Regions from separate parts of the Microaerobacter geothermalis genome, predicted to be linked through region 3. Evidence: predicted binding sites of a transcription regulator. Region 3 holds the regulator's gene; each other region holds the start of a gene.
The links. The regulator LexA, encoded in region 3, represses DNA repair genes until DNA is damaged. The targets are predictions, from matches to a motif close to CGAACATATGTTCG.
Positions count from the first base shown of each region.

Region 1: the regulator LexA is predicted to act here: its motif matches at 4,164-4,177, upstream of ruvC (crossover junction endodeoxyribonuclease RuvC).
Region 2: the regulator LexA is predicted to act here: its motif matches at 4,068-4,081, upstream of uvrB (excinuclease ABC subunit UvrB).
Region 4: the regulator LexA is predicted to act here: its motif matches at 1,311-1,324, upstream of L1765_RS10235 (ImmA/IrrE family metallo-endopeptidase).

Region 1 is NZ_JAKIHL010000001.1:369,249-375,243, forward strand. It holds gene hypF (carbamoyltransferase HypF) at 1-198, shown strand, start outside; gene L1765_RS01870 (HypC/HybG/HupF family hydrogenase formation chaperone) at 231-455, shown strand; gene hypD (hydrogenase formation protein HypD) at 439-1,554, shown strand; gene hypE (hydrogenase expression/formation protein HypE) at 1,551-2,552, shown strand; gene L1765_RS01885 (YebC/PmpR family DNA-binding transcriptional regulator) at 2,682-3,440, shown strand; gene L1765_RS01890 (BofC C-terminal domain-containing protein) at 3,534-4,103, shown strand; gene ruvC (crossover junction endodeoxyribonuclease RuvC) at 4,324-4,827, shown strand; gene ruvA (Holliday junction branch migration protein RuvA) at 4,824-5,441, shown strand; gene ruvB (Holliday junction branch migration DNA helicase RuvB) at 5,454-5,995, shown strand, end outside.
Region 2 is NZ_JAKIHL010000031.1:9,462-15,456, reverse strand. It holds gene uvrA (excinuclease ABC subunit UvrA) at 1-1,987, opposite strand, end outside; gene uvrB (excinuclease ABC subunit UvrB) at 1,991-3,979, opposite strand; gene L1765_RS11365 (polysaccharide deacetylase family protein) at 4,194-4,913, shown strand; gene L1765_RS11360 (DUF2198 family protein) at 4,873-5,109, opposite strand; gene L1765_RS11355 (PDZ domain-containing protein) at 5,368-5,995, opposite strand, start outside.
Region 3 is NZ_JAKIHL010000004.1:36,961-42,955, reverse strand. It holds gene glnA (type I glutamate--ammonia ligase) at 1-816, shown strand, start outside; gene lexA (transcriptional repressor LexA) at 1,009-1,629, opposite strand; gene L1765_RS03790 (LysM peptidoglycan-binding domain-containing protein) at 1,800-2,096, shown strand; gene L1765_RS03785 (nitrite reductase) at 2,382-4,178, shown strand; gene L1765_RS03780 (DUF896 domain-containing protein) at 4,397-4,582, shown strand; gene L1765_RS03775 (hypothetical protein) at 4,585-5,007, opposite strand; gene L1765_RS03770 (gamma-glutamylcyclotransferase) at 5,174-5,995, opposite strand, start outside.
Region 4 is NZ_JAKIHL010000025.1:20,373-26,367, reverse strand. It holds gene L1765_RS10245 (recombinase family protein) at 1-323, opposite strand, end outside; gene L1765_RS10240 (hypothetical protein) at 320-691, opposite strand; gene L1765_RS10235 (ImmA/IrrE family metallo-endopeptidase) at 688-1,290, opposite strand; gene L1765_RS10230 (helix-turn-helix domain-containing protein) at 1,455-1,805, opposite strand; gene L1765_RS10225 (helix-turn-helix domain-containing protein) at 1,958-2,206, shown strand; gene L1765_RS10220 (hypothetical protein) at 2,220-2,390, shown strand; gene L1765_RS10215 (DUF771 domain-containing protein) at 2,459-2,725, shown strand; gene L1765_RS10210 (hypothetical protein) at 2,813-3,199, shown strand; gene L1765_RS10205 (transcription termination/antitermination NusG family protein) at 3,273-4,175, shown strand; gene recD2 (SF1B family DNA helicase RecD2) at 4,124-5,995, shown strand, end outside.

The sequences.
Region 1 (5,995 bases), on a different contig from region 3:
CCGAATTATAACCGGAAAGTCGTATTGTCAGGAGGTAGTTTTCATAATCCTTATCTTTCGCAAAAAATTGCCGATGGCTTGAAAAAAGCAGGAGTTGAAGTTTACGTTCACAGGCAGGTACCCTGCAGTGATGGTGGATTGTCCCTTGGTCAGTTAATAATCGCAGCCAATAAAAGGAATAGTCGAATGAACAATTGAGATACAATTATGAAATGTAAGGAGAAGATATTATGTGTATAGGCGTCCCAGCAAAAGTAATTGAAAAACAGGAATATACAGCGGTGGTCGATGTGATGGGAACTAAAATGAATGTGGGCATAATTATGGTTCCTGAAGTGTCAGAAGGAGATTATGTGATTGTCCACGCCGGTCAGGCGATGTCCATTATTGATGAGGAATATGCGCGATTAAGTATCGAGGAATGGAGGAAATTAGCGGATGATACAAATTCTTGATCAATTCTCTAATCCGGACTTAAGTCGCAAATTATTGGATAAAGTTAAGAATCTAGCAGAAACTTTTATTGAAAAACATGGCCGTAAACCGGTAATCATGGAGGTATGTGGTTCCCACACCATGGCGCTGGCACGATCGGGGATTAAACAGGCACTTAGGGATTATGTCAAATTAGTATCCGGACCGGGCTGTCCTGTTTGTGTAACTGATCAAAAGTCGATAGATGCCATGATACAACTGGCTCAAGGTGATGGAAGAATTATTTGCACCTTTGGTGACATGATTCGTGTCCCTGGTTCAAATGGTTCACTATTGGATGCCAAGAGCGAAGGAAAGGATATCCGCGTGGTTTATTCACCTTCTGATTCGGTTCGTATAGCAGAGAAGAATCCGGATAAAGAAGTGATATTTTTAGGGATCGGATTCGAAACTACCATCCCATCCCTGGGGATCGCTTTAAAGGAGGCGAATGAAAAGGGATTAGAGAAATATTCCATGTGGGTAACGACCAAGTTGGTTGAACCTATCCTCCGCGTTCTTTTAGAAGCACAGGAAGTGAAACTAGATGGTTTTTTACTACCAGGACATGTGTCCATTGTCCTCGGAAAGCACAGTTATCATTACTTGGTTGACGAGTATGGGGTTCCTGGGACAATTTGCGGATTTGAGCCCGTAGGTGTTTTGGGTGGAATCTACAAATTGATTGCCATGCTGCTGGATGAACGGGTAGAGATCGAGAATTATCATACTCACGTTGTTACCCATTCCGGAAATTCATTTGCACAGGAAATTATGAAGACGTACTTTAAGGAATGTGATGAATGGTGGCGAGGCCTGGGTGTTATTCCCAATAGTGGCTTAGATATTCGCAAAGAATTTGCACATTTGGATGCCAAGAAAAAATTTAATGTTCATGTGGGAGAACCCCGCAAAACCAAATGTCGTTGTGGAGATATCCTCCGCGGACTAGCAGTTCCTGAGGATTGTGTGTTATATGGTAAAGCCTGTACCCCATCAAAGCCCATCGGCCCTTGCATGGTATCAAGTGAAGGTACGTGTGCGGCTCATTACCAGTATATGAGGGGGGATATCATATGAGTAAGAGGATAAGTATGGCCCATGGGGATGGCGGTGAATTGGCTCACCAATTGATCCGGGATGTATTTATCAAACATTTTGGACATCAACAGGAGCCAATGATGGATGCGGTAACCTTTTCAAGCTCGGGTCTCGTTGCCGTTTCCACTGACAGTTTTGTGATTAAGCCTATTTTTTTTCCCGGAGGCAATATTGGAAAGTTGGCTGTCGCGGGAACAGTGAATGATATTGCTGTAAGTGGGGCGATTCCGAAGTATTTGACGGCTGGATTTATTATTGAAGAAGGCTTTTTGCTTCATGATTTGAATACCATTGTAGAATCGATGGCTAAAGAGGCAGAAAAAGCAGGTGTGAAAATTATTGCTGGTGATACAAAGGTAGTGGAACACGGAAAAGCGGATGGCCTGTATATCAATACGACGGGTGTTGGTTTTCATTGTGAAGAGATAAGTCTATCTCCTCAGGGAATAGAGGAGAGCGACTCAGTCATTGTGAGCGGTACGATTGGTGATCACGGAATTGCCATTCTTACTTCCCGTGGCGAGTTGGGTCTCATGACAGACATTCAGAGTGATTGTGCTTCTTTGAATAATATGATTGAAGAAACCTGTAGAGGGGTTAAGGGTATTCGAATTATGAGGGACCCTACTCGCGGAGGGCTGGCAACGACTTTGGTGGAAATATGTGAAGATTTTAAGGTGACGATAGAATTAGAAGAAAGCTCTCTGCCTGTCAGACGGGAAGTGAAGGGGGCCTGCGACATGCTGGGATTTGATCCTCTTTACTTGGCCAATGAAGGGAAGGCTGTTTTGATTGTGGCCAAAGAGGATGAAGAACGTGTTTTGAAAGCTTTGCATAATCATGAATATGGAAAAGAGGCAAAGGTAATCGGGAAGGTAATCGGAAGAGGCAAAGGCAATCTTTTTCTTAAAACACCCCTGGGAAATACACGTCGCCTGAGCCGGTTAACTGGAATGCATTTACCTCGCATTTGTTAGATAGAGTGCGTTACTTGAGCTAATTGCGATATGTGGCAAGCTAAGCGGGGCAAGGGTTAGCTTTGACCAACTGACAATCCTTATGCTACACTAACCATGGAATTTGATGTAAAGGGGAGTCGTAGAATAATGGCTGGCCATTCTAAATGGAAAAATATTCAGCATCGAAAAGGTAGACAAGATGCGCAGAGGGGAAAAATATTTACCAAGATTTCAAAGGAAATTTATGTGGCTGCCCGTCAAGGGGGCGGAGACATCAATACCAATAACCGTCTTCGTATGGCTGTTAATAAGGCAAGAGAAGCCAATATGCCCAATGATAATATTGAACGAACCATAAAAAAAGCCCTGGGTGAATTGGACGGAGTAAATTATGAAGAAATCACTTACGAAGGATACGGTCCTGGAGGAGTTGCCGTATTGGTGAATGTATTGACAGACAACAGAAACCGTTCGGCTGCTGAGGTCAGGCATATCTTCTCAAAAAATGGCGGGAACCTAGGGGAATCAGGTTGTGTATCCTTCCTCTTTGACAGGAAAGGCTCTTTAACTATCGATAAGGAAACCACCAACCAGGATGAAGATGAGGTCATGATGGCAGCGTTGGAAGCAGGAGCCGAGGATTTTGTGGTAGAGAAGGATGGTTACCAAATCTATACGACTACAGATGATTTTGAAAAGGTTAAGACATCCTTGGAGAGTCAAGGATTTGCATTTTCTTCTGTTGAAATCACCATGGTTCCTCAAACCCAGGTTAAATTGACCGGAGATGAGGTTCCTAAGATGTTGAAGTTGATGGATATGTTGGAAGATAATGATGATGTGCAAAACGTGTATGCTAACTTTGATATTGATGATGAAGAATTGGATAAATTAGGGGCATCATAAATGTCTCTTGTATAAAATCCCTTTTATCTGGAAATAATGATGAAAACCAGGTTAAAAGGGGTTTTTCGCATGTGGTTTTTAAGAAAAATTTTTTTGAAGAAATATAAAAGGAAATCTTGGATCACATTAGGAGCGTTATTTGCGGGCATTATTGGAATTTTTCTTTTGGGAACTTTGCTCCTTGATGATACGATGATTAACTTTAAAGGAAAAAACGCAGCAGAGAAAGAAAATATCCAAGCCGTGGAGGCTCTCGGCAAACAGCCCATTGAGGTTGTATACCAGATTAGATATGTCTGTGGAGTAACCGACGAAATAAGAGAAACCGTCCTAATGGATAAATTGTCCCAACTTGATAAGGAATGGGAATTAATTCGTGCCACAGATAAAGAGATGGTTTATTTGAAACAGGTGGATGATTTAGCTCCTGCTTGTAAAGAAAATGGGTATATGGGATTGTCTGAAGGCGGAGTACTTACTTTATTCTTAGGTCCTCCCGCAGACAAAAAAGTGATTCAAACCTTTTACCCTTTAGATACGGAAAGGTTGGAGTCAAGCCTTCCTTCCGAAGAATTGAAGTTGCTGCAAAGTGGAATCAGGGTAAGGAATCTGGCGGAGTATAATTCAATCCTTTCTACTTACGGAGCATTTGCCAAATCATAGGTGATAATCATAGGAACGTTAACGATGAGAATCATCATCATATATATCCACTGATAAAATCGAATGTTTTTTCAGTGGATTTTTTATTTCTACACACTGGATGAGGAGATAACATTTCGAAAAGACTTCGATAAACGATGCTGTTATGTTAGAATAGCGATGTGATAAAATTTTATGATAAGAGTTGGCATAGTTTAAATGCTTCGTTAGGGTGAACCAAATGAGAATATTAGGGATTGATCCCGGAGTGGCTATCGTCGGATTTGGCATTGTTGAAAAAAAGGGATCTCAGCTGAAACCTGTTCAGTACGGCTCTATCCAGACAGCATCTGATTTGCATATGGCTGCTCGGCTTAAACAAATATATGGGGCGACTCTTGAACTGATAGAAGAATATCAACCCGCCTGTCTGGCTATAGAGAAGCTGTTTTTTAACCGAAATGTGACTACGGCTATTACCGTCGGACAGGCCAGGGGGGTTCTGCTTCTTGCTGCTGAACAAAAACGCCTTTCCATTTCAGAATATACCCCTTTGCAGGTGAAGATGTCTGTCGTAGGGTATGGGCAGGCTGAGAAACGTCAGATTCAAGAAATGGTTAGGGTTTTATTAAAGTTAAAGGAAATCCCAAAACCGGATGATGTGGCTGATGCATTGGCCATTGCCATTACCCATGCCCATTCGTCCACCCTTGAAAAATACATATATGGAGATACATCATTATGATGGAATATATCAAAGGAATGTTAAGTGAATTGGAATCGGATTACCTGGTTGTAGAATCAGGAGGAATCGGATATCGTTTATTTTGCGGAAACCCGTTCTCCTATCAGCATTTGCTTCATCAGGAGGTAAAGGTATTCGTTCATCTTTATGTTCGGGAAGATGTTATGATGTTATATGGATTCTTAACCAAAGGGGAAAGGGAACTATTTCGCAAGCTTCTTGATGTATCGGGAATTGGGCCCAAAGGAGCATTATCTGTCATTTCTGCGGCTCCTCCTGAACAAATTATCTCTGCGATACAAAAGGAGGATGTCAGCTTTCTCACAAAATTCCCCGGAATCGGTAAGAAAACAGCCCAGAGAATTATTTTGGAGATGAAAGATAAACTGAAAAACATGCCGTTTTCAAACGGAATAGAGCCAATAAAAACAGAAAATCAATATCCTATATCGTCTGTTCCTCTGTTAGACGAAGCTGTAGAAGCCCTCCTTGCACTTGGTTATACACAAGGTGAAGTGGACCGGGTTATTCTTCATTTGCGGGAGGAAGATAAAGCATATTCTTCCATTGATGAAGTGTTGAAAAGGGCATTAAAGGAATTGGCAAGGGGATAAGGAGGAAAACGAATGGAAGAAAGGATCATTTCGACTCATATGATGCCCGAAGATGAAGGAGTAGAGTATAATCTTCGTCCAAGATACCTATCTGAATACATAGGCCAGCAGCAGGTTAAGGAAAATCTGAAGGTGTTTATTGAGGCTGCTAAGATGAGAAAAGAGGCATTGGATCATGTTCTGCTATATGGTCCGCCTGGATTGGGTAAAACAACCTTGTCCGCGATTATTGCCAATGAGCTTGGGGTTAACCTGAGAACCACTTCAGGACCAGCCATTGAAAGGCCAGGGGATTTGGCAGCCATTCTCACTAATTTACAAGAAGGGGACGTTCTTTTTATCGATGAAATTCACAGGCTGCATCGTACAGTGGAAGAAATTTTGTACCCGGCGATGGAGGATTTTGCCTTAGATATTATTATTGGAAAAGGACCAAGTGCCAGATCGGTCCGATTGGATCTTCCTCCTTTTACTCTGATTGGAGCCACCACAAGGGCTGGTTTGCTTTCTTCTCCGTTAAGGGATCGCTTCGGAGTTGTCAGCCGTCTGGAATA
Region 2 (5,995 bases), on a different contig from region 3:
CCAGTTCCCTTGCCAAGGTTTTATATAAAATCTCATTGACTAAACTGCTCTTTCCGGAACCGGATACCCCGGTAACACAAGTGAAAACGCCAAGGGGAATTTTGGCATCGATTTTCTTTAAATTATTCTCCTTTGCCCCAATAATTTCAATCCATTTCCCATTTGGCCGTCTTCTCTCGACAGGGATAGGAATAAATTTTTGGCCGCTTAGGTATTGACCGGTAAGGGACTGCGAATGGTTCATCACCTCTTGGGGCGTACCCTGGGCAACCACTTCTCCTCCATGAATACCTGCACCAGGACCTATATCAATGATATAATCGGCTGCCAGCATCGTATCTTCATCATGCTCCACCACGATCAGGGTATTCCCCAAGTCCCTCATTTTTTCAAGGGTCTGAATTAATCGGGCATTATCACGCTGATGAAGTCCAATACTGGGCTCATCCAAGATATACAAAACACCCGTGAGACTGGAGCCGATTTGGGTGGCCAATCGAATCCGCTGGGCTTCTCCCCCGGATAAGGTCCCAGCATTTCGGCTTAAAGTAAGATAATCCAACCCTACATTAACTAGAAATCCTAATCTGGATCTAATTTCTTTTAGGATCAGTCTGGCAATGGTCATCTCTTTATCCGTTAACTGAAGGGATTCAAAATAATCCAAAGCGGCTCCAACGGAAAGACGGGTAACATAGGCAATATTTTTTCCATGAATTCGGACCGCCAACGATTCAGGACGAAGCCTATCCCCATGACAGGCAGGACAGGGTTTTTGGGTCATAAACCCTTCCACCATTTCACGGATATAATCAGAACTGGTTTCCAAATATCTTCTAGATAAATTAGGGATGACTCCTTCAAAAGAAACAAGGGCTTCCTTTACCTGTCCGAAATCATTTTCATAGCGGAACTTTATTTTCTCGCCATTGCTTCCATAAAGAATCACTTTCTTATGTTCTTTGCTCAACTCTTTTACTGGAACATCGACAGGAATTCCAAAATGTTCACAAACCGACTTTAACAACTGCGGATAATAGGTAGATGAAATCCCAGCCCAAGAGATGATGGCTCCCTCTTCTATGGTCTTTTCATCATCAGGGATCACAAGATCGGGGTCCACCTCCATCTTGCTCCCTAACCCGTCGCAGGCAGGACAAGCTCCATAGGGACTATTAAAGGAAAACATTCTGGGGGACAGTTCCTCGATGCTAAATCCGCATTCCGGACAAGCGAGATTTTGGCTGAATAAAAGTTCCTCCTTGTCCATAATATCCACAACCACAGTTCCCTCACCCAGTTTTAATGCCGTTTCAAGGGAGTCAGCCAACCTGGAATGAATTCCCTCTTTGACCACAATCCGATCAACTACCACTTCAATCGTATGCTTTTTGTTTTTTTCAAGGATAATCTCCTCATTGACGTCTTTAATCTCCCCATCTACCCGCACCCTAACATATCCCTGCTTGCGAATCTCTTCAAACAGCTTGACGTGCTCCCCCTTTCTCCCCCGAACCATTGGAGCAAGAATCTGAATTCTAGTACGCTCAGGATATTCCATGATGCGGTCTACCATCTGTTCAATGGTCTGAGAGCTGATTTCTGTCCCATGGGTAGGACAATGGGGCCGCCCAATTCTTGCAAACAACAGGCGAAGATAATCATAGATCTCCGTTACGGTTCCAACGGTAGACCGGGGGTTTCGACTCGTCGTTTTTTGATCAATGGAGATGGCTGGGGACAAGCCCTCAATGGAATCTACATCGGGCTTTTCCATCTGGCCCAAAAACTGTCTGGCATAGGCAGAGAGGGATTCCACATATCTTCGCTGCCCTTCTGCATAGATGGTATCAAAGGCCAGAGAGGATTTGCCCGATCCGGATAAGCCGGTAAGAACCACAAACTTATCCCTTGGAATGGTGACATCAATATTTTTTAAATTGTGGGCTCTTGCCCCTTTGATCACAATATGATGCTGAGACAACATAACTCATCCTTCCGCTTTTAGTTCCAAAATCATATCACGCAATTGAGCTGCTCGTTCAAACTGTAGCTGTCTGGCTGCTTCTTTCATTTCTTTTTCCAAGCGGTCAATGAAAGCTTGCTTGTCCTTCTTGGACATTTTTTGCTCAGGAAGATCAATGAAATAATCCCCCTTCTCCTCCGCCGCCCTTGTCGCTTCTATGACATCTCGAATGGCCTTCTTTATCGTCTGCGGGGTAATTCCATGCCTTTTATTGTACTCCATCTGGATCGCCCGGCGGCGGTTGGTTTCATCAATGGCTACCCTCATGGAATGGGTAATCTGGTCTGCATACATAATGACCTGACCATTGGCATTGCGGGCAGCCCTTCCAATGGTCTGAATCAGAGAGCGCTCCGCCCGCAAAAAGCCCTCCTTATCCGCATCAAGAATGGCTACCAGGGAAACTTCAGGCAAGTCCAGACCTTCCCTCAGAAGGTTAATTCCCACCAACACATCAAATTCTCCCAATCGAAGACCTCGGATGATTTGCATTCGCTCAATGGTCTTAATATCCGAATGAAGGTACTTCACTTTGATGCCAACTTCCTTTAAATAATCGGTCAAATCCTCAGCCATTTTTTTGGTCAGGGTAGTGACTAAAACCCTTTCATTACGCTTTACCCGCTCATGGATTTCCCCAATTAAATCATCGATTTGTCCCTTAATCGGACGAACCGAGATGCTGGGATCTACCAGTCCTGTAGGACGAATTATTTGCTCCACCATATCGGGGGTATGTTCCAATTCATAGGGTCCCGGTGTGGCAGAAACATATATAATCTGGCGGATATGCTTTTCAAATTCCTCAAATTTCAAGGGTCGGTTATCGGCGGCTGAGGGCAGGCGAAATCCATGGTCAATGAGGGTCAGCTTTCTCGCCCGGTCCCCGTTATACATTCCTCTGATTTGGGGAAGGGTCACATGGGACTCATCGATCACGATCAAAAAATCATCAGGAAAATAATCTAACAAGGTATAGGGAGTAGAGCCAGGGGGTCTTCCCGTTAAGTGAAGGGAGTAGTTTTCAATCCCGGAACAATACCCCATCTCCTGCATCATTTCAATATCATATCTGGTTCTCTGCTCCAGCCTTTGTGCCTCCAGCAGCTTCCCGTTCTCCCGAAGGACCTTTAAACGGTCCTCTAGTTCTGCTTCAATTCTCTGGATGGCTTCCCTCATGACCTCTTCCCTGGTTACGAAGTGAGAAGCAGGAAAAATGGCAATATGATCCCTCTCCGCAATGATTTCCCCTGTCAACACATCAATCTCTGAAATCCGTTCTATTTCATCTCCAAAAAACTCAACCCGAACCGCCTGCTCACCGCGGGAAGCCGGAAATATCTCCAGCACATCTCCCCTTACCCTAAATGTTCCTCGGACGAAGTTGATGTCATTTCTCTCATATTGGATAGATACCAGTTTTCGCAGGACATCATCCCGGTTCCTTTCCATTCCCACCCGCAGGGACAAAACCAAATCCCGGTACTCCCGCGGATCTCCCAAACCATAGATACAGGATACACTGGCCACAATAATGACATCCCTTCTTTCAAAAAGGGCACTGGTAGCCGAGTGGCGAAGCTTATCGATTTCATCATTGATACTGGCATCCTTCTCAATGTAGGTATCCGTTTGTGGAATATAGGCTTCAGGCTGGTAATAATCATAGTAACTGACAAAGTATTCAACGGCATTATTGGGAAAAAACTCTTTAAATTCACTGCATAATTGGGCAGCCAACGTCTTGTTATGGGCAATCACCAGTGTAGGCTTCTGTACCTGCTGAATCACCTGAGCAATGGTAAATGTTTTTCCCGTACCGGTTGCCCCTAATAAGGTTTGGTGCTTTTTCCCATTTTTTACCCCTGAAACCAACTGCTGAATGGCCTTCGGTTGATCCCCCCGGGGTTCATATTCTGAAACGAGCTGAAACGTTTGGTTCACAGCTCTCATCCTTTCTTTATTTTGAAATGATATGGTGGAACAAAGAATTTATTAAGAGCTATTATATCATAAGATTGGCTCCATCCATAACATTTTTGGAACGTTTGTTCTGAAAATTTCAGATTGGTGGTAGAGTGATCTGTTGCATGCATTTTGTGGATGATTATTGTATGATAAATAGGAAGGGAGGAGAAGGATGATGACCATTTATCAAAGTCCATGAGTGGTTTGCCATGATGAGGTGATATACCCCCATGAGGATAACCGGGTTGTTATCCGTTTACAGGACATATTTAAAAAATTTTCGATTGGTTTAGATGCGCAGGAAAATAAAAGCGATGCTTATGGATCGAATAAACCTCGAAAGAAGTATGTGGTTCTTACTTTTGATGACGGGCCCAGCCGTTGTTTGTATCAAATTTTAGATATTTTGGCCCATTATAATGTTCCCGCCCTTTTTTTCTGGCTTGGCAAATATATTCATCCCCAAAGGCCATGGAAAAGAGTATTGGATGAAGGTCATCTCATCGGGTCCCACTCATGGAAGCATCGGGATCTGACCAAATTGTCCTATCAAGAACAATTGGCTGACCTTCAGTTATCCAAAGATAAAGTCGAAGAAATTACGGGCGTACCTATTACCTATTTTCGCCCTCCCTTTGGCCGTTATAACACCGATACATTATTGGCAGTTGAAACATTAAATATGATCCCCATGTTATGGCACGTTTCCACCCATGATTGGCTGAATCGACATCATCCAAAAAAAATTTCTGAAAATGGAATCCGTTATAGTGAAGACGGAAGCATCCTGTTATGTCATGAGCTTCAGCAAACAACAAAAGCCCTTCCAGAATTAATCGAAGGACTTTTGGATAAGGATGTTCAGTTTGTGCTGCCGCCTATTTATCCCAGGTCTTCCCGCCAAGGAGCTTCTTTGTGATAAAAAATGCAATAATCATCGAGATCAGTCCTAGTGTCATCAAAACAGGTCCCTGCTTATATCCTTCAAAAACCGCCATCATTACGCCAACGGCAACGATGATCCCAAGCCAAACATTCATAACCACCCGGCCCACAGCAACGGTTATCGCCCCTGGTACAATCAATGCAATCAACAGTTTAAATAAAAAAGACATACATTCTCTCCCCTATCTATTGATGTGGAACTAAAGATTCACACGTCCGCTAGTCGAGTTCGGCCCAGATGTGATTAATGTCCGCATCGAGGCTAAAGAACGGAGCCCTCAAAAAATCTGGGTATTTCAAGGGTGGAGTCAGTTTGATCGCTAATTCCCATTCTTTAGCCTCAACGCTTAAGTACGAACTCGAAGGCTGTCCTTAGTGAATTCTTTCGTTCCGTCTGTATAAAGAAAGTCTACCCGCTTATCTATTCCTTAAGGAGCGGGAGTATGAGAGGCGGTCAGCTCAATCCCTGGATGATCAGAGCTGACCTTTGGATTTAAAGAATGAATAATCCCCTTCGGATAACCCCCCAATATAGACGGTTCATTCTTTTCAGGAGAAGTGACCATTCCCAGTTCATGGTGTTCCCCATGGTATAACGACCTCTGAACAAACCGAACTTCTCCGTCATGGTCTAAAATTTCCATTTTACTGTATGCAGGCTTTTTCTGAAGCGAATAATAGATATCTTTTTTCGTTCTTATGGGCACCCCGTTGATTTTTTGTATGATTTCCCCCGGTCTTATTCCCGTTTTCATTGCCGGTGAAGGATCAATGAGGGCTAATATCCTACAGCCTCTTTCATCATTTACAAACACCGGCTGCCCGTTTTTTTCTTTCCGTTTGTTCAACTGATGAAGTACCTCCGGGGCAAACAGGAGAAGGAATGAACCCCATATAGCAGGAGGCCAGTAATAACTTATCCCTATTATTACAGCCAAAAGGAATAAAATTAGCAGGGAGCCCCTTGCAATCATATTTTTCCCTATCCACGGGTAGGTCCGGGTCATCTGGTATTGATACCCTGAAAGAACCGGAAAGGGAATCAGCGATACATCT
Region 3 (5,995 bases):
ATGGTTCTTGATCAAATGGGTTTCGAAGTGGAGGCATCCCATCATGAGGTTGCACCTGGACAGCATGAAATAGATTTTAAATACGCCGATGCCGTACAAGCTGCCGATTATATCCAAACATTCAAACTGGTGGTTAAGACCATTGCCCGCAAGCATGGCTTACATGCTACATTCATGCCCAAACCCGTTTTTGGAATTAACGGCTCTGGAATGCATACCCATCAATCCTTATTTACGAAGGATGGAAATGCTTTCTATGATGAAACCGACAGTTTAGGATTAAGCGAAACCGCCCGTTATTATTTGGCGGGAATTTTAAAACATGCACGCGGTTTTGCGGCTATTACCAATCCGCTCGTAAACTCCTACAAACGTTTGGTTCCTGGTTATGAGGCTCCATGTTATGTGGCCTGGTCAGCAAAAAACAGAAGTCCATTAGTACGTATTCCTGCTTCAAGAGGATTAAGCACTAGAATTGAAGTAAGAAACCCTGACCCTGCTGCTAACCCGTATTTAGCCCTTGCAGTTATGTTAAAAGCTGGTCTGGATGGAATCAAGAACAAACTTCAATTGCCGCCTGCAACTGATCGTAATATCTACATCATGAATGAGCAGGAAAGAAAAGAAGCGGGTATCGAAAGCCTCCCAAGCACATTAAAAGAAGCAATTGACTGCTTGCTCGCCGATAAGGTCATTTGTGATGCACTAGGGGGCCATGCTTTAGAACACTTTGTTCAAGCAAAGGAAATTGAGTGGGATATGTTCCGTACCCAAGTTCATAATTGGGAAAGAGATCAATATATTTCATTGTATTAAACTTACATGCCCCGAAGGGTTACAAATTGATATGAAAATGTATTTTCATATCAAACGTTAATTTTTTGATCATAAAAGTTCAGCACCTATCTCCTAAAGGGATAGGTGCTTTTATAATGGAACCAAAATATTCATACAGCTTGTCATGATCAGCTGGTTTCTGAAAGATTATAAATTCATAACATTTAGCGACTAATGAATTGTTCTAAATACCCCAATTACTTTACCTAAAATGGCTACATTTGTTACTATTATAGGCTCAAGAGACGAGTTTTCAGGCTGAAGTCGAATGCGATTATTTTCTCTATAAAACCTCTTTACCGTAGCATCACCCTCTTCGGTCATAGCAACAACAATATCCCCGTTAGAAGCACTTTGTTGCTTTTTAACAATGACAAAATCACCATCTAATATCCCGGCTTCAATCATACTGTCCCCCTGTACAGTTAACATAAAAACCTCTTGATCACCGACAATCGGGGCGGGGAGAGGAAAGTACTCATCAACATTTTCTATGGCGGTAATGGGTTCTCCTGCCGTAACTTTTCCAACAACTGGAACGTATGTAAAAGCAGTTTTTAAATGCGGTGCGTAGTCATCCTGATCGAGTACTTCAATCGCCCTTGGTTTGGTTGGATCCCGCCTAATATATCCCTTTTTTTCTAAGCGAGCCAGATGTCCATGAACCGTTGAACTGGAAGCTAATCCAACCGCTTCACCGATCTCGCGAACTGATGGGGGATAACCTTTTTCACGAACTTCAGATTTGATAAAATTTAAAATTGCTTTTTGTCGATTGGATAAATCCGTCATTATATCACCTCTTATACTAAATTTACTCTTTATATTCATCATAACACAGAACGTGATATCGTTCAAACATGAGTTCGAAAAATAGTTGCAAAAACATTTGTTCCCTTATATAATTGGACTTAAGAACCAATGTTCGGAATTGTTTTCGGAATTGTTAAGGGGGGATTAACATGTCCAAAGGAATATTTTTTGTTTTACTAGTTTTAATCATAGGATTAGGAAGTGTCTATTCTTATGTTTTTGCTTATGTTGAAAATGAAGGAAATTCTGTCTCTGATCATATAAAACCACCTCATCAATTGATCGTAACGGTAAAAAAAGGAGACACCCTTTGGTCAATTGCCAGTCAAGTGAATAAAAAGGGAGTGGATCTATATAAAATGATATATTACATAAAGAAAACAAACGGATTAAAAGATCATCTTATTTATCCGGGTCAACAGTTGGTGATTCCAGAAATTTCATAAGGCAAAAATAAAACCTTGTCAATTTTGTGACAAGGTTTTATTTTTTCTGTTTAAAATTTAGTTCTGTGATATAAATCACACTGAAGAGTTACATATCATGCTAGCATCCATGTTGAAGGGTTCTCCACACTTTCTACACATGATTGGAAAAATAAAGGGGGGATCGTAAAAGTTTACCAGCACTTTTTCTATTATTTGATATGAAAATATATTTTTCATATCAGTTTGACCCTTCGGGTCATGTAAGTTTAGTTGATTAAAAAATGATTAAAAGGAGGTTTTTACATGCTTAAAAGAGGTCTACTATTCGCATTTCTTCTTTCTCTCATCGTTATTTTAACAGCCTGTTCTTCTGAGACCACTGCTCCATCTGATAAAGCTTCGGAACCAGCTAAAGAACAGGCCCAGCCAACAGAACAACCTGTTAACAAGCCGTCTGAACCAGTTGCTGGTGAACAAGCAAAAGGGGTTGTTCAAAGAACTGATATCGAAAAACTATATGTGGACAGCTGCGGTGGCTGCCATGGACAAACCCGACTTGGGGCCCTCGGGCCAAACCTTTTGCCTGAGCGTCTTTTCTCCGGCATGAAAGAGGAAGATATTTTCAAAGTGATAAAAGAAGGACGTCCTGGAACGCCAATGCCTGCCTTTAACACCGTTTCAAAGGACCGTTCTGACGATGCAACCATTAGGGAACTGATAGAATACCTAAAAACTCCAGTTGCATTAGAGGCTCAAACTTGGTCATTAGAAGATGCCAAGGCTTCATTAGAGGTTATAAATGATGAAAAAACCTTACCAGCACAACCAACCGCCTGGGATCCTAATGAAATTGAAATTGGTGACTTAATGGTTGCCATGGAGCGTGAAACCCGTAAATACGCAGTAATGGACGGTAAAAACCATAAGCTTCTTGGAAAGATTGATGGCTCCTACCGTACACATACCATTCAGTTTGGTCCGGCAGATACTCCTGAAGGACGCTATATGTATGGAATCGGTCGCGACGGTTGGCTCTTTAAAGTTGATATGTATTCGTTTAAAACCGTAAGAAAAGTACGTGTAGGTCTAGATTCTCGTGGAACTGCTGTATCCGCCGATGGTGAATACATCGCAATAAGCAACTATCTGCCAAGCTCCGTAATGATACTTGATAAGTATCTAAACCCGCTTAAATATCTTCCAACCTACGGTATAGATCCGGATGGACAAATCGTTGGAGTGAATGGAAGTCAAAGCCGTGCTGCGGCAATTCTTGATACAGTCATCGATGGAAAACAGATGTTTGTTGTTGCATTAAAAGAAGCGGGACGCGTGTGGGGGATTGATGTATCTAAAGAAGGGGCAGAAAAAGGGTTCCCAATTGTGGTTGATGTTCCAAGGGTAGGACGTATTCTGCATGATGGATTCTTGGATGATAGCGGTCGCTATTTCATGATTGCATCACAAGGCGATAATACGAAGCCAAGTCTACTTGATCCTTCAAAACCTGATAACGGGTTAATGGGTATCGTTGATATGAAGGAAGGTAAACTGGTATCGCAATTACCTGCCGGAATTAAACCCCATCCTGGACCAGGTGCAGTGATACACACTAAGAAAAATGGAGTTCTTTACGCCACACCTGCGATTGGAGAAAACTTAGTAACTTTCTGGAAACAAACAAAAAATGGCTTTGAGGTATACAAGCAAGTTCGTCTTGGTAAAGAAGGAGAGAACGGCGGATCTTTGTTTATTCGCGCCTATAACGGCATAGAAGGAAAAGGCGAAGCCCAAAACTATGTATGGGTAGATATTGCTTTTGCTCCAAACTGGAATAAGGTTTTCGTTATTGATAAAGAATCCCTTGAAGTGGTAAAAGAGATTGACACAGCAGCTATCGCAGGCACTGATCCCCAGAAAACACGTTCAGTCCATCCTGAATATACACAAGATGGGAAATTCGTATATGTAGCTCTTTGGGAAGGAAATGCCGTTCTGGTTTTTAAACCTAATGGTGATTTTGTAACCAAAATTGATGGACCTGTAACACCAACTGGTATTTTCAGCTATGGAGCCCGGGCCGCTGAACCTGGTATTTAAAAAATAATTAACACTTGAACGTTAATTATAATATGAAAAGAGTCCATTCGGAAACATTCCATATGGACTCTTTTTTTTAAAACTGACACCAGGTTCTAAAAGACCGCTTAAACAGTGAAAGTCGCCTATATGTTACATGATAACAGGAGAAAAGGAGGTTGAAATTAAAGGAAAACTTCAGTAAAGTGAAGGGAGTAGATAAGTAGGAGGATTTCAACATGATCACGAAAGAGCATATTGAGCGTATTAATCATCTGGCAAGAAAATCAAAAACCGAAGGTCTTACTGAAAAAGAAAAACAAGAACAGAAAGAACTAAGAGAACTTTACATAAAAACAATGCGACAAAGTTTAAAAAGTCAGTTGGACTCAATAAAAATAATTAATCCTGATGATAAAACATAATTTTATTTTCGATATTGATTAACAATGATTTCCATAATTTTCACGATTGGTTCCAAATCTTTAGGTTGAATTTGTTTGGCTAAAAAGACAATCCTATCAATCATAGAATGATTGTCGATCATTGGTTCTTTCAAGACTGCTAGTTCATTGAAAGTATCTGAAGTATTATTTTTATTAATTTCAATGCTACAATCTACAGAGCTATTATTCGTAACGGAGTGTATATCCTCAATATTTTCAATTTCTGATAAAGAATAGGTTTGGGTAGATTTCGAATCATCATGATAAATAAGGATGTGTCCCTTGCTTTCATCGAACTGAATAATGCGACAAGGGATGTTCATCCTCTTTTTATTTTTATTCACATAAAGTCTTACTAATGTTTTATTAACTATCCATTGTTTCATCATTTTATCCAAAAACATTTAACGTATCTCCTTGCAAGTTAGTTGTTAGATTATGATATCTATCATAGCAGAAGATAGATTTAAAATGCAGGAAATTTTTTTAAACTTTTGCGTCCGATAATATATATTATGTTAACTAATAAAGCAACAAAACAAACTCCTACTCTTAGGAAACCCTGAATGATTAAGAATCCCTCAGCCTTTCAATTTTCTTTACCAGTCGATTTAAATAACTATTACTTAATAAAGCCGCTCCTTCAATAATGGTTCTGGCATATTCTTCACTGGGGGGAATTTCATTTTTTTCTCTTTGGACTACCTCATAGGTGTATGCAGGAATAGTTAAATTGTCAATTTTAATATTTACCAAGATCCTACGGTATGCAGGATTTATAAGATGTTCCCCTGCTCCCTCCCTAATGTCCAAATCCTTTAAATGGTAATGGGGAATCAAGTATAGCACTCCTTCTGTCACAGAACCGGTTTCATAGAGGATATCAGCTACTCCCCTATCATTCCAGTTCTTCGATCTTCTTGTAAAACCAACTCGGTAATTTTCCAATTCAGCTTTCCCCACCACTTTATACTTCGGTACATTCTGCGAAAAAGACTGGCGGTTCATACAGGAGCCATAGGCAAAATAAAGATGCCAAGGCTCAACCTTTCTCTGTTTCCAATTGCCATTAAGAATCAAAGGATATTTTTTTATTAAATTAATTTTCCGATCATCTGGATACCTGTAAACCTGGCATTTCATTACTTGGTGATCATTTGTCCATGCTTCAGTGTACACTCTTTCATACTCATTTAAAGGTGAATGAGCATCGTGATATCCTTCCAGTAAATCCATAGATTGAAAGGCTTTATCTGGATCATGAAGTTCGATGATCTGACCATGGATATATCCGCTGCCTTCCACGATGGCCGGGTATGGACCAAGATCAAACATCCATCCCCTAATGGTAGCGGGTACCACAGATTTTACTTGATCTTTTATTATATGGTG
Region 4 (5,995 bases), on a different contig from region 3:
TCGGTCATGGAACGGATTTTCACACCATACTGTTCCAACTCGTAAACTGCATTTAAGATAATCCGTGCAGACCGGCCTAATCGGTCGAGACGATAAATCAGAAGTACATCAAAACGCTTTGCTTTAGCATCTTCAAGTATCCGTTTACCTTCCTCACGCATCTCTAGTGGGATAGTGCCGGTTACCCCATCGTCTTTATACCACTCGACCGGAACGAACTCATGCAAGTCGCAGTATTTGCGGGCAAATTCCAACTGGTTTTCTATTGTTTTTCGCTCCGCTTGATCCTCTGATGACACCCTTGCATAAACTGCTACTCTCATGTTTGTTCACCTCTCCGTATGAAATCACGAATAATACTCATTTGAAGAACATCCTCAACATCAGCAACCTGGATGATAAATTGTTCAATCTCCGTCACATCAATACCGTATTCTAAAACCCGTTGCTTTACATAGGGCAAATAAATACCAAACTCATTAGTTTTATCGTAAACCCGTGTTAAGTCGGACATCAAGATAGAGAAGCTCATGATATTTTCATCGAACTCATCAACTGGAAAAGATTCAAAAGGAGCCTCAATAGGGACATAGAGATAATCATCAGACCAATAAATTCCATCTAAGCTAATTACAAACCATATGGGTACTAATTCACCTTCATGATAATCGTAATAAACTTTGTATTTCATTGATTTGCCGCTCCTTTCTTCAATATTTGCTTATAAAGCTTGTCCAAAATCCTCTTTGTTTCTGGTGACCAATTTTTAGAATTTGTTTCTTTATTGTAATATTTGATTTTAGCGATGAATTGTCGGTTGGATTTTTCATGCTGAATACGCTCATGTATTTGCTGAAGCCTTGTTTGTACTAATGATAAGGGTAAATTAAACTCCTCAGCAATAGCAGGAGCCGACAAATTCTGAAACTGCTTTAACATGTAAATTGGCATTGCAGAATATAGCTGAAAGTGGCTGGCCTGTATTTCCTGTAGTTCTCGAAAAGCACTGGGCATAAATCGTTGATTCCCATGATGCAGTACGGGATGGCAAAGTTCGTGAAAAAAAACTGCTCTTTTATTTGGTTCGTCTAAGGCATCATTAATAAATATTAAACAATACTCATCATCCCATTGAACATGGGACGGAGCTTTAGTGCATATAACTTCAGCATTAAAAATATATGAGATACGGTCTAATTCTAAGTCTGAAGCATATTGAATCCCGTTTTCCATATATTTTTGATAGATCCACTCTTCCAAAGGTGACATTTTATATAGAGAAAAATCCATGGCAAACCTCCGTAAAAATAGGAATATATGTTCTATTTTATATTTCGGAATCGAATTTTACAATATATATAACAATAATTGTCATAAATCGTCATTTTTCGACAACAGTCTGTAAAAAGAAAACGACACTATAACCTAAATTAGTGTCGTTTTTTTGCTGCATTTTATTTTTCTGCTTTATCTTTGGCTTTGCTTCTGGCTTTCATCTTTCTGAATAATTCCAGGCTTTCTTTTAAATACTCCAATTCTTCTTCAGTTAAATTTTCTCCTCCACCATAAAACGCAAGCCCCTCAGTGTGTTCAGTTCTTTGACTATCTATGCGACCAAGAAGGTAATCAACGGATTCACCGAAAAAATCTGCGAACCGTTCAACTATATCCATATCCGGTTTTCGATTTCCGTTTTCATAACCGGAAATGGTTGATTCAGCTAGATTGATTTTTTCACCTAACTGTTTCATGGTTAGTCCTTCTCTTTTTCTAAGTTCGCGCAATCTTTTTCCGAACATCCGCATCTTAAATACCTCCTCTACACATCATTATACTTTGCACTATGCGAAAGTAAAAGTTAAATTAAAAAAACTTTGCATAATGCATTGACACTTTGCAAAATGAATAGTATATTAATGTCAGAACAACGCATATCGAAAAGTATGGAGGTGATTAAATGAATAGTTTACCAAAACAGGCCCGTATTGCAACAGGATTAAGCATCGAAGAAGCGGCACGCAAGCTTGGCATCCCGGCAGGGTATCTGTCGCAAATCGAGAACGGTCAGCGTCAAGTCAGCGCAGAACGCGCAGAAAAAATCGCTAATTTATACAACAAGAAAAAAGATGAAATTTTTTTACCCAGTCGCTATGCGATACGCGAAGTTAACGCGGGTAATAGTGAGCAAACCGCCACATCAGCTTAGGGGGTGTTACAAAGTGAGAAACCATCAACTAAGAAACCTAAAAAATATAGTTTTCCGAGCTGTTTATAAGCCTGACATGGAAAAAATGGTAAATGCTCTTCGGATACTGCATGAGTACAATCCTTCAAGCGATAAGCCAACAACTGAAGAAACAAATTCAATAAAAGAAAAATTAACAGGGTAATCATTTGTATTCTATATTTTCCTCTTAATTCCTTTTTGATACTTTAATTTTTTTGGAGGTGGAGAATAATGCTTGACATTCAAATTAACCAGCAAGAGGTTCGCCAACTATACTTAGAAAAACTCAAGGAAAAAATCAAAGAAGTCGATTCAGAATTGGTGTTTTGGGATGCTGCAGAATTAAAACGCCGCACCTGTATGAGCTGGAACACGATACAGAAAGAATTCTTCTTCGACCCGAGATTCCCAAAGTACAAAGTAGGGAACAAGTGGTATTTTCCCGCTCAGGAAACAAAAGAATTTCTATTGCAATGGTTGAGTCATCGCCCTCGTTGATAAAACCGTGTCAATAACCCCCACCTTGAATCGGGGTCTCGTGCGCCGATTAGGATGAAAATTTAGTTAATAAGGAGCGATTAGGCAATGCCCAAATGGCTGGAGATACATGCAAGTTATCGGGCATATATACGGCAGCTTCAAACAATGATCGAAGAAGAAAGTATTTTGGCAAACAAAATAAATCCTAACTCTCTATTAAAACGACTCAGAAATCAAAGAATCCGAACATATATCAACTTGTGCCGGGAGAGCTATATCAAACTTGGAATGAGAATAGGGGAAGAGCCAGAAGCTTGGTGGCTTGAACGGTTATCGCCGATAGAGAAAGAAATTTTTCTGTTGCGGTACCAGAACAGGCTTAATTTTAAGGAGATAGAAGAGCATACGGGCTTTCAAAGAAGTGAGGCAAAACAATATTTTGAAAGATCCATTCGTAAAGTGCTGGAAACGATGTTAGATCAATCATTTTAGCAGTTTCCAGCCCAGAGCTTCTTTAGCAGGAAGTTGTGTGCTGGAAATTAGGAATTTCAAAGGGGGAAAAGGAATGTACTATTCAGCAGTTTTTACTGTTCAGGTGCGGACTGGTATGGAATTTCGGGCGAAAGAGATGCTTGAATACCTCATGAAACGGCAGAAAACTGGAATCAAAGCGGTACATATTATCGCCAGCTTTACTCAAAAGCTGGTAGGTCGAGAGAAAGACCCTCAATTGAGATGTCTAACCCCTGGATACATTTTTGTCGAGATGAACAAACCGGAAGACTACAAGCCTAAGTTCGTCAAGACGAAGGGAAGGGTCACCGATGTGCCTTTCAAAATCTGGCACATCATTAAATCTGTTCCGCTCGTTCAGAGAATTTTGGACGATGAAATGACAGGGGAAGAGTTCTGGGAATTTGCCAAAAGCATTGATTGTGATGCAACGATAGAGTCTACCCTCCCTGGCAGCGTGGAAAAGCAGAAGAAGGAAGCCAAAGAACTTTTGCACAAAGCTAATACGACCAATGACAAAAAAGAAATGAAAGAGTATTTGAAGCAATATGAAGCGATAGAAAAAACTACAGCTGAAGAAGTTGCAGAAACATTGGAGGAAGTTCGGGAAGAATTACAAGACCAAATGGAGCACATTGAAACAGAATCTACTGCAAATACAGATGAAAAAGCAGAAATCAACGAAAAACTGACGTTTATAGAAAAGTGCCAGGCCTTTATTAACAAGAGAAAGAAAGAAACATTCCGGTTCCCCATGTCATTCTTTGAAAGAGTGTATAAGAAAATTGACCCTGACGGAAAAACGATCCCAAGGAAAAAAATTCTAACCCCGACCTTCATCATCCCCGTTTTAGTCGAACATTTACGAGAACATTTGCGAAACGAGATAAGGGGGTGGGGGAGATGTTCACCGGAAAAATCACCAAGATCATTTACCGAAAAGAGGATTTCCTGATTGCCAAACTGGAGGCCAGTGATGGGGATTATGTTATCAAGGGATCAATTTACGGGGTGGACAGTGGGGAAACAATTACGGTGGATGGGGAATGGGTCACTCATCCACAGTATGGGAAGCAACTGGAAGTCACCCGTTGGGAACGGCCGTTGCCGAAAACAAAAAGTCAGATTATCGCTTTTTTAGCTTCACCCTTAATCAAGGGATGCGGAGAAAAACGGGCAAAAGATATTGTTCAGCATCTTGGGGAGGATTCGCTGAACAGGATAATGAAGGATGGGGAAGGCTGTCTGCTTCCCATCAAAGGAATTGGACAACAGAAGGCTGCCAAGATTGTGGAGAGTGTTCGTTTAACGTTTGAGATACAGAACATCCTGATGCGGTTGTTGCCATACGGAATCACGGCAAATATGGTGGTTAAAGCCTACAAGGAGTTCGGTTCAAATACAGCCGAAGTCATCTTGAAAAATCCCTATCAGTTGACCAATTTAAAACTGATAGGATTTCTAAAGGCTGACGAGATTGCCAAGCGAATTGGTATTTCGCCTGCTTCGGGATATCGGATTGAGGCATGTGTGGATTATGTATTGAAAGAAAAATGCTTTAACATAGGGCATTGTTATCTGCCAGAGGATGAACTGATTGCGGATACATTAAGGGTGTTGAATCACAATGCCAAGGAGCAAATAACACGGGCAGAAGTGGAGCAGGGGATTGCTGCTCTAGAAGCTAATGAACGAATTGTCATAGAAGACGGCGTGATTTATCCAACTTTTTTATACAAACACGAAAAAAGAGTGGCCCAGAAACTTTCAAAGAAATTGAATGGTTCCGGGAATGGCGAAGCCATGCCTTTTTTGGTAGAGCCGGCAATCCGGGATTATCAGCGGAAGAACAATATGGTATTGGCTGAAGGGCAACGGGAAGCGATCAGAAAGCTATTCACCGAAAGTTTGCTCATTCTTACTGGGGGCCCTGGTACGGGAAAAACCACAGTCATCAAAGCGATGATTGAGATATATCGTGAGAGATTTCCAAAGGCTGAAATATCTCTTTCAGCCCCCACCGGACGAGCCAGTCGTAAGTTAGCTGAATTAACAGGGGTGGACGCTTGTACAATACATAGGTTGATAGGGTTCCGTCCTGGAGAAGATCCCGTTTTCGATGAAAATAATTTTTTGCCGTGCGATTTGCTCATCGTAGATGAAGTGTCCATGATGGACATCCAGTTGGCCGATCTATTGTTCAGTGCGGTTGCCCCCAAAACCAAAGTATTGTTGGTTGGGGACAGTGATCAACTCCCGTCAGTTAATCCTGGGAATGTGCTAAAGGATATGCTGGATGCCGGGGTTGCCCACGTGAAATTAACAGAAATATTCCGACAAGCACAAGAAAGTCAAATTGTGATGAATGCACATCGGGTTAATCAAGGGAAGATGTTTGCCATTGACCCTGAGAAAAACGATTTCTACTTCATCCATCGGGAAAGCCCGGAAGAGATAGCGGAAACGATCCGGAAAAGCGTTTTACGATTCTTGCAACTGGGGTATACACCATCGGATATTCTTGTCCTCAGCCCCATGAAAAAGGGAGAGATCGGCACTCAGGAACTGAATCGTATCTTGCAAGAAACGATTAATCCTCCAGCCCTCTACAAAGAGGAAATACCAGCCGGAAAGACGATCTTTCGAGTGGGAGATAAAGTGATACAGACAAAAAATAACTATAACAAGGAAGTGTTCAATGGGGACATCGGGGTGATTAACAGGATTGATACCCTGTTGGATGAAGAAGGGGAGCCAACCAATGAGAAGGGGCTA